4 regions of the Providencia sp. PROV003 genome follow, and region 2 is predicted to be linked to each of the others. Evidence: predicted binding sites of a transcription regulator. Region 2 holds the regulator's gene; each other region holds the start of a gene.
The links. The regulator PurR, encoded in region 2, represses purine synthesis genes. The targets are predictions, from matches to a motif close to CANGCAAACGTTTGCNTG.
Positions count from the first base shown of each region.

Region 1: the regulator PurR is predicted to act here: its motif matches at 691-708, upstream of purE (5-(carboxyamino)imidazole ribonucleotide mutase).
Region 3: the regulator PurR is predicted to act here: its motif matches at 1,370-1,387, upstream of purH (bifunctional phosphoribosylaminoimidazolecarboxamide formyltransferase/IMP cyclohydrolase).
Region 4: the regulator PurR is predicted to act here: its motif matches at 841-858, upstream of purL (phosphoribosylformylglycinamidine synthase).

Region 1 covers NZ_CP096369.1:1,995,395-1,997,603, reverse strand. Annotated here, with positions in the region: gene lpxH (UDP-2,3-diacylglucosamine diphosphatase) at 1-639, shown strand, start outside; gene purE (5-(carboxyamino)imidazole ribonucleotide mutase) at 789-1,304, shown strand; gene purK (5-(carboxyamino)imidazole ribonucleotide synthase) at 1,304-2,209, shown strand, end outside.
Region 2 covers NZ_CP096369.1:3,425,663-3,427,871, forward strand. Annotated here, with positions in the region: gene sodB (superoxide dismutase [Fe]) at 1-265, shown strand, start outside; gene purR (HTH-type transcriptional repressor PurR) at 701-1,726, shown strand; gene punR (DNA-binding transcriptional activator PunR) at 1,736-2,209, opposite strand, start outside.
Region 3 covers NZ_CP096369.1:285,032-287,240, reverse strand. Annotated here, with positions in the region: gene purH (bifunctional phosphoribosylaminoimidazolecarboxamide formyltransferase/IMP cyclohydrolase) at 1-1,176, opposite strand, end outside; rRNA gene M1F14_RS01160 (16S ribosomal RNA) at 2,006-2,209, shown strand, end outside.
Region 4 covers NZ_CP096369.1:2,384,650-2,386,858, forward strand. Annotated here, with positions in the region: gene mltF (membrane-bound lytic murein transglycosylase MltF) at 1-671, opposite strand, end outside; gene purL (phosphoribosylformylglycinamidine synthase) at 942-2,209, shown strand, end outside.

The DNA.
Region 1 (2,209 bases), 1.4 Mb from region 2:
GCCATCCACGCCGATAGCCTGTATATCCTCGGTGATTTTTTTAATTATTGGGTGGGTGATGATGATCAAGGCCCGCTTCATCAACTTGTTGCTAACGAATTAAAAACACTGACAAGTCAGGGAGTCCCTTGCTATTTCATTCACGGAAATCGGGATTTTTTGATGGGTAAACGTTACGCCAAACAATGTGGCATGACTATTTTGCCCCAAGAAACATTGCTGGAACTTTATGGTAATCGCATTTTGATTTTACACGGTGATACTTTATGCACTGATGACGCCGCTTATCAAAACTACCGTAAAAAAGTCCATACTCCATGGGTTCAACGTATTTTTCTTGCACTTCCCTTATTTATTCGCCGCCGCATTGCCCAAAAAATGCGCCAAAATAGCCAGTATGCAAGCAGTATGAAAGCAGAATCCATCATGGATGTTAATCCTCAAGCGGTTATTGACGCACTAAAAAGGCACCAAGCCCAATGGATGATCCACGGTCATACCCACCGCCCTGCTATTCATGAAATCAATATTGGTGGTAAAGTTCATTTTCGTGGCGTGTTAGGTGCATGGCATCATGAAGGTTCTGCCTTTGTTATCAATCAACAAGGTATCGAACTCATTTTCTTCCCATTCGAATAACGCTTCTGCAACTTCTTGGTTGTAAACACAACTGATTGCCTATTTATTAATCACGCAAACGTTTTCCTTGCTGCTTTGTCGTGATATGATCGGCACAATTCAATTCTCCGCCTTCGGGTGACGTTTTTTTCAATACAGGAAAGCACCAAATGACCGCCCAAGCTTCTGATCAATCTGCGGCAAAAATCGCCATTGTTATGGGTTCGAAAAGTGACTGGACAACCATGCAGCATGCTGCTGATGTGTTAACCGAGCTCCAACTCCCTTTTCATGTCGAAATAGTCTCAGCACACCGCACCCCAGACAAACTGTTTTCTTTCGCTGAAAATGCGAAAGAAAATGGCTTTGATGTGATTATTGCCGGTGCTGGCGGAGCCGCTCATTTACCGGGTATGTTAGCAGCGAAAACCTTAGTTCCTGTATTTGGCGTTCCTGTACAAAGTGCTGCACTCAGTGGCGTCGATAGCCTCTATTCTATCGTACAAATGCCCAAAGGGGTCCCCGTTGGGACCTTAGCTATAGGCAAAGCAGGCGCTGCCAATGCGGCTTTATTAGCCGCTCAAGTACTCGCAATCAGTGACTCCGTCGTTTTCAATCGCCTCGCTGCATGGCGTGCGACGCAAACTGATGATGTGTTAAACAACCCAGATCCGAGGGAAGCCTAATGAAGCCCGTCTGCGTTCTTGGTAATGGCCAATTAGGCCGAATGCTTCGCCAAGCGGGCGAGCCATTAGGTATCGCTGTTTTTCCTGTTGGCCTTGATGCGGAACCTGAGGCGGTTCCTTATCAACAAAGCGTGATCACTGCGGAAATTGAACGCTGGCCTGAAACCCCATTAACAAAAGAACTCGCACGTCATAACGCTTTTATTAATCGTGATATTTTTCCACGCCTAGCGGATAGGTTCCCACAAAAAAGCCTATTTGATAGCTTGCAGCTTGCAACGGCGCCTTGGGCACGGCTTGAGTCACCAGAACAATGGCCTGAGCTATTCGCTACGTTAGGGGACTTTCTCATCGTCAAGCGTAGAACTGGCGGTTACGATGGCCGAGGGCAATGGAGAGTGCGCCCCGGCGATGAAACTCAATTGCCCGCAGAAATTTATGGTGAGTGCATCGTTGAGCAAGGCATTCCCTTTGATGGCGAAGTGTCTGTGATTGGCTCACGCAACCAAGCAGGGGAGTCCGTTTTCTACCCAATCACCCATAACCTTCATCAAGAAGGGATCTTGCGTACCAGCGTCGCTTTCCCTAAATCTGCTACTCCATTACAAGCGCAAGCGCAGGCGATGTTAAGTGCAGTCATGGATGAATTAGGTTATATCGGTGTCATGGCAATGGAATGTTTCGTGGTTGGCGATAACTTACTTATCAATGAGATTGCCCCTCGCGTTCATAATAGTGGGCATTGGACTCAAAACGGTGCCTCCATTAGCCAATTCGAATTACATTTAAGGGCAATTTTAAACTTGCCGATGCCATCCCCTGAGGTTTATAGCCCTGCGGTTATGGTCAACCTTATTGGCACTAATATCAACCTTGACTGGCTTAAACTACCGCTTATTCACCTA
Region 2 (2,209 bases):
TGAGTTTAAAGCGCAATTTACTGACGCTGCGACCAAAAACTTTGGCGCAGGTTGGACATGGCTAGTGAAAAAAACCGATGGTAGCTTAGCTATCGTTAATACATCTAATGCTGCAACGCCAATTTCTGGTGAAGATAAGCCTGTATTAACAGTTGATATTTGGGAGCATGCTTACTATATCGATTACCGTAACGCGCGTCCTAAATACTTAGAAAACTTCTGGGCGCTAGTCAATTGGAAGTTTGTTGAAGAAAATTTAGCATAGTGATATCTGTTGATTTCTAAATAGCTAAGGGCGAGATATCTCGCCCTTATTTTTTACGCACATTGCTATGAGTAAAAATAAAATCAAAAAATATGTGCAGCAATAAAAATAATCATTGCTAATGAACCCAACGCAGCCAGTAATCCATATTTAACATCTGTATCCATGAGTTCCTCTCATCTAAACGTAATTGAATTAGCGAATAACCATATTAACATAAAGGTTATTAAGTATATATATCCAAAAAAACAAAACTCGTGCCTATATCACATGTTATAACATCAATTATTTCTTTCGTTTTTGCGCTAGATCAGACAAAATCGACAACAAATCGCTAAATTATTGCCAGCAAAGGATCAATGCATCAATATGCTGGTAATTTTTTAACAAGAATGCTTATAGAGACCTATTGTTGGTCAGGAGTTTTTTTCCCCCATGGCAACGATTAAAGATGTGGCGAAACGCGCTGGCGTATCTACCACAACCGTATCCCATGTTATTAATAAAACGCGCTTTGTGGCTGATGATACTAAGGCTGCGGTCTGGGCTGCAATTAAAGAGCTCAATTATTCACCAAGTGCGGTTGCCCGTAGTCTAAAAGTTAATCACACTAAGTCGATTGGTTTGCTGGCAACCTCCAGTGAAGCACCCTATTTTGCTGAGGTAATAGAATCAGTTGAAAATAGCTGCTATGAAAAAGGCTATACACTAATCCTCTGTAATTCCCATAATAATTTGGGTAAACAAAAAGCCTATCTACAAATGCTTGCGCAAAAACGCGTAGATGGTTTACTCGTTATGTGCTCTGAATACCCAGATACTTTAATCAGTATGTTAGAAGATTATCGTAATATTCCAATGGTCGTTATGGATTGGGGTACGTCACGAGGTGATTTTACTGACAGTATTATCGACAACTCATTCCATGGCGGCTACCTTGCAGGGCGTTATTTGATTGACCGTGGCCACCGTGATATCGGTGTCATTCCTGGTTCACTCGAAAGAAATACAGGCATTGGTCGTTTAACTGGTTTCCAAAAAGCGATGGAAGAGGCCAAAATTACGTTAAAAGATGAGTGGATCGTCCAAGGGGATTTTGAGCCTGAATCAGGCTACAAAGCAATGATGCAAATCCTTAGCCATAAACAGCGCCCTACCGCGGTATTCTGTGGTGGCGATATTATGGCGATGGGAGCGATTTGCGCCGCAGATGAGATGGGCCTGCGTGTACCGCAAGATATTTCAGTGATTGGCTATGATAATGTGCGTAATGCGCGCTATTTTACCCCTGCTCTAACGACTATCCACCAGCCAAAAGAGCGTTTAGGGCAAATGGCCTTTACAATGTTACTCGATAGAATTGTGAATAAGCGCGAAGATGCGCAAACTATCGAGGTACATCCACGGCTGGTTGAACGCCGCTCTGTTGCTGATGGGCCATTTATTGATTACCGCCGATAACTTAGCAACCTAAGTTGAAAGCCATTCCGCGTTAAGTGTTTCAGTATCACCGAGGTAATCTAATAACCAACTTAACGCTGGAGATGTGTTTTTTTCAACCCAAGTTAGGCAGCAAGGGCTTGGTGGAAATGGTTGTACTAATGCCAATTCCACTAACTTCCCTTCCTCGCATAAAGGGGTTGCGCGGTGTTCGGGCACCATGCCCACACATAGCCCATTGACTAAACATGCCAAACCATTTTCCCAATAAGGCACAACAAGACGCCGCTGGTTATCAAGGGCCCATGTGTCTCTTTTGGGTAAATTACGGGAGGTATCTTCTAAGCATAAACTGGGGTATTCACGCATTTGTTCATCCACCAACTTACCTTCTATTTTGGCTAATGGGTGCTCAGGGCTCGCAACACACATCCAAGACATGAAACCCATATCACGAAAACTGTATCTTTCACCAATGGGGGAAGCACGTGTTGCGCCAATCGC
Region 3 (2,209 bases), 1.5 Mb from region 2:
ATCGCGGTCTTGGACTAATAAACCACCGTTGACACGTTTAAAATCTAAGCCAGCAACAGGTTTACTCCATTCGCCACATTCAAGTACGCGTACATTTTGTTTGGTTTCAAGAATTGGCAGTGCATCCTTAGCAATCGAAGGCGCGATAATCACCTCAACGAATTGGCGCTCAATAATTGCCTGTGCAGTTTCTTTATCTAATGGGCGGTTAAAAGCGATGATACCGCCAAAAGCAGAAGTTGGGTCAGTTTTAAACGCTTTGTCATAAGCGGTGTGAATATTATTGCCAATTGCGACACCACAAGGATTAGCATGCTTAACGATCACACACGCAGGCTCATCAAATGACTTAACGCACTCAAGGGCTGCATCAGTATCAGCAATATTATTATAAGAGAGTGCTTTACCTTGAATTTGTTGTGCAGTCGCGATAGACGCTTCTTTTGGGCTTTCTTCTATATAGAACGCCGCATCTTGATGACTATTTTCCCCATAACGCATATCTTGTTTTTTGATGAAATTTAGATTCAATGTGCGAGGGAAACGGCCAGAAGGTTGTGTGGTATCACCATAATAAGGGGCAACTAATTCACCGAAGTAATTAGCAATCATACTGTCATAAGCAGCTGTATGCTCAAATGCTTTGATAGCAAGGTCAAAGCGTGTTGACCAATTAAGGGAGTTTTCGTGACCATCCATTTCATCAATAATGGTTTGGTAATCATTACTATTTACCACAATTGCAACGTCTTTATGGTTTTTTGCTGCGGAGCGTACCATTGTTGGACCACCGATATCGATGTTCTCAACAGCATCTTCAAGTGTGCAGTTTGGTTTTGCTACTGTTTGAGCAAAAGGATATAAATTCACAACTACCATGTCGATAGGTGCAATATCATGGGATTGCATGATGGCATCATCAGTACCACGGCGACCTAAGATCCCTCCGTGCACTTTTGGGTGCAATGTTTTTACCCGACCATCCATCATTTCAGGGAACCCTGTGTAATCTGACACTTCAGTTACTTTAAGTCCTGATTCAGCTAGTAACTTTGCAGTACCACCAGTAGATAGAAGCTCAACACCACGTTGAGATAGCGCCTTAGCGAATTCAACAACCCCTGTTTTATCAGACACACTAAGCAGGGCACGACGAATAGGACGAAGCAGTTGCATGAGATAGATCCCTTGGATTTGAATAAATAAGGCAATAACAATATCTAATTAGCGAAAAGCCAGAGTGCTCTTCTTATATACCTATTTATAAAAGCAGTGCGGAATTTGCAAGCTTCTTCAATAGCAATATATAAGTCACTAACAATTTCAGAACATAAAAATAAAATCAATGCTGAAATTTCGCGCTAATTGTAACGCAAACGTTTGCGTAATGCGCGATAAATTTTAAATTATTTTTAGCCTGTGGATAATTTCGTGGATAACTCAGTATAAGTGGGGGTTTTGCTGTGGAATGCAGCAGTTGAACTAAAAATGCCAAAAAATCTTAAAAAAAAGGTTGCGAGATTTCTGAGACCCCCTATAATGCGCATCCACTGACCGGGAACAAGACAACGCAAAGCGCGATGAACACTGAAACGGCAGCGAGAGATTCTGAAAAGAAAAAGCAAAAAATTGCTTGACTCTCACAGAGGAAAGCGTAATATACGCCACCTCGCGACAACGACCTAAGTTAATAAAAACTGAGTCGAATTTCCAAAAGAAATGTCGCAACGCTCTTTAACAATTTATCAGACAATCTGTGTGGGCACTCACAGGACACTATCAAAAAAATATTTGATTTTAAGTCTTGAAGAGTGACTAACACGTTAATTCATATATATGAAATAAAGTAGTAACGCTTATTTTGGAAGGATAACGCGAAGGCAAGCAGAGATAACCCGAGACAGTACTTAGGTACGGCGAGGGGAAGCGATGTGAAGCCGACAACGTTAGCCGAACAAAAGAACGTTACGGTCAGTAAGACATTCTTTGAGCATCAAGCTACTTTTAATTGAAGAGTTTGATCATGGCTCAGATTGAACGCTGGCGGCAGGCCTAACACATGCAAGTCGAGCGGTAACAGGGGAAGCTTGCTTCTCGCTGACGAGCGGCGGACGGGTGAGTAATGTATGGGGATCTGCCCGATAGAGGGGGATAACCACTGGAAACGGTGGCTAATACCGCATAATCTCTTAGGAGCAAAGCAGGGGAA
Region 4 (2,209 bases), 1.0 Mb from region 2:
TCATCTAATAGGTCAAAAGCGACAGCAATTTGAGGATGGATGCGCTGCTGTAAAGCGATGGCGATAGAATCTTCTAGTGTATAATCGATTTCACCATCAGCTAGCATCTCAAGTATTTGATTTGTAGTATATTGAGATGTTTCTTCCCATTTTAGATTTGGGTATTCCTTAGCAAGCTCCTTTAGCGTGCTAGCATGGGCGGTACCAGAGGTGACCAGTAGTTTGCCATCAATATCATTGAAAGATTTTGGCCTCGTGGTTCCCTTTCTATATACGAGTTGCTGGGTGACATTAAGGTAACTTGGCCCAGTTTTAGTTTTTGCTAACCTTTCTTTATTATAAAGTAGCCCAGCGACAGCGATATCTGCATCCCCATTTTCAAGATCATCAAAAATCTGCTCAAAATTTGGGCGAATGGTGATTTTTAGTTTAACACCAAGATATGAGGCAAACCCTTGGGCGAGTTCATAGTCAAATCCGCGCAACTGTTTTTGCTCATCTATATAGATAAGTGGTGAGCTAACAGCACTAATACGTAATTCACCTTGAGATATAATTCTATTAATTTGTGAATCTTGTGTATTTGGCCAACGGACGTTAAAACCAATGACCATTGTAGCCAGTAGCGTGATAACTAGGATGATTAGATAGTTAACTTTTAAGTTATTCAAATAATAGTTTCTCGTGCATTAACTGGTGCTGGTATACCTAAAAAGAGTATGGCTAAGTAATGGTTATAATTCCAGTGGTTGGCTATTTTGCTCAACAATCAAGATCGGTGCAACCTATATTATCGTATTTAGCACATAATAATATTTAACTAACCGCTTCATTTTTAATCACGCAAACGGTTTCGTATTGATGAACATTGCTCTATAATGTCCTTCGGTTTCCCTGCTTTCATGTTCAGGGCTGGCGTTTAAAAGAGAGAAATTAAGACTATGGAAATTTTGCGTGGTTCACCTGCTCTATCAGCATTTCGTATTACCCGCCTTTTGGCGCTGTTCGCAGAAAAACAGCTCCCTGTTACGGATATTTATGCTGAATATATGCACTTTGCTGAGCTGTCAGCGCCGTTAAGTGAAAGTGAGCAAGGCAAACTGAGCAGTTTGTTAAAGTATGGTCCTTCTCTGGCGGAGCATGACCCATTCGGTAAGCTGATTCTAGTGACCCCACGTCCGGGGACGATTTCTCCATGGTCTTCTAAAGCAACGGATATCGCGCATAACTGCGGTCTTACTCAAGTGAAACGTATTGAACGCGGAATTGCTTACTATGTTCAAGGGGACAACTTAACCCAAGAACAATGGCATGATGTAATCACTATTTTGCATGACCGCATGATGGAAACTATTTTTTCTTCTTTTGAACAAGCCAGTGCGTTGTTTGCGCAGCAACAACCAGCTCCCATGAAAGTGGTTGATATTATTGCTGGTGGACGCCTTGCATTAGAAACAGCAAATAAAGAAATGGGGTTAGCATTGGCTGATGATGAAATAGATTATCTGCTAAATGCTTTTACAGGCTTGAAGCGTAACCCAACAGACGTTGAATTATATATGTTTGCACAAGCAAACTCAGAACACTGCCGCCATAAAATTTTTAACGCAGATTGGGTTATTGACGGTGAAGAACAGCCGAAATCGCTGTTTAAAATGATTAAAAATACCTTTGAGAAAACACCTGATCACGTTTTATCTGCATATAAAGATAATGCTGCGGTAATGGAAGGCTCATCAGTTGGCCGCTTCTTCCCTGATCCAGAAGGGCGCACTTATCGTTATCATCAAGAAGATGCACATATTTTAATGAAAGTAGAGACACACAACCACCCAACGGCAATCTCTCCGTGGCCTGGTGCTGCAACAGGGTCTGGTGGTGAAATTCGTGATGAAGGGGCTACAGGTCGTGGTGCAAAACCAAAAGCAGGCTTAGTTGGTTTTTCTGTTTCTAACTTACGAATTCCGGGCTTTGAACAGCCATGGGAAGAGGATTTCGGTAAACCTGAGCGGATTGTTACTGCGCTGGACATTATGATGGAAGGGCCTCTTGGGGGGGCGGCATTTAATAATGAGTTTGGCCGTCCTGCGTTATTGGGTTACTTCCGTACCTATGAAGAAAAAGTTAACAGCCATAATGGTGAAGAATTACGAGGCTACCACAAACCAATTATGCTAGCGGGCGGTATTGGTAATATCCGAGCGGACCA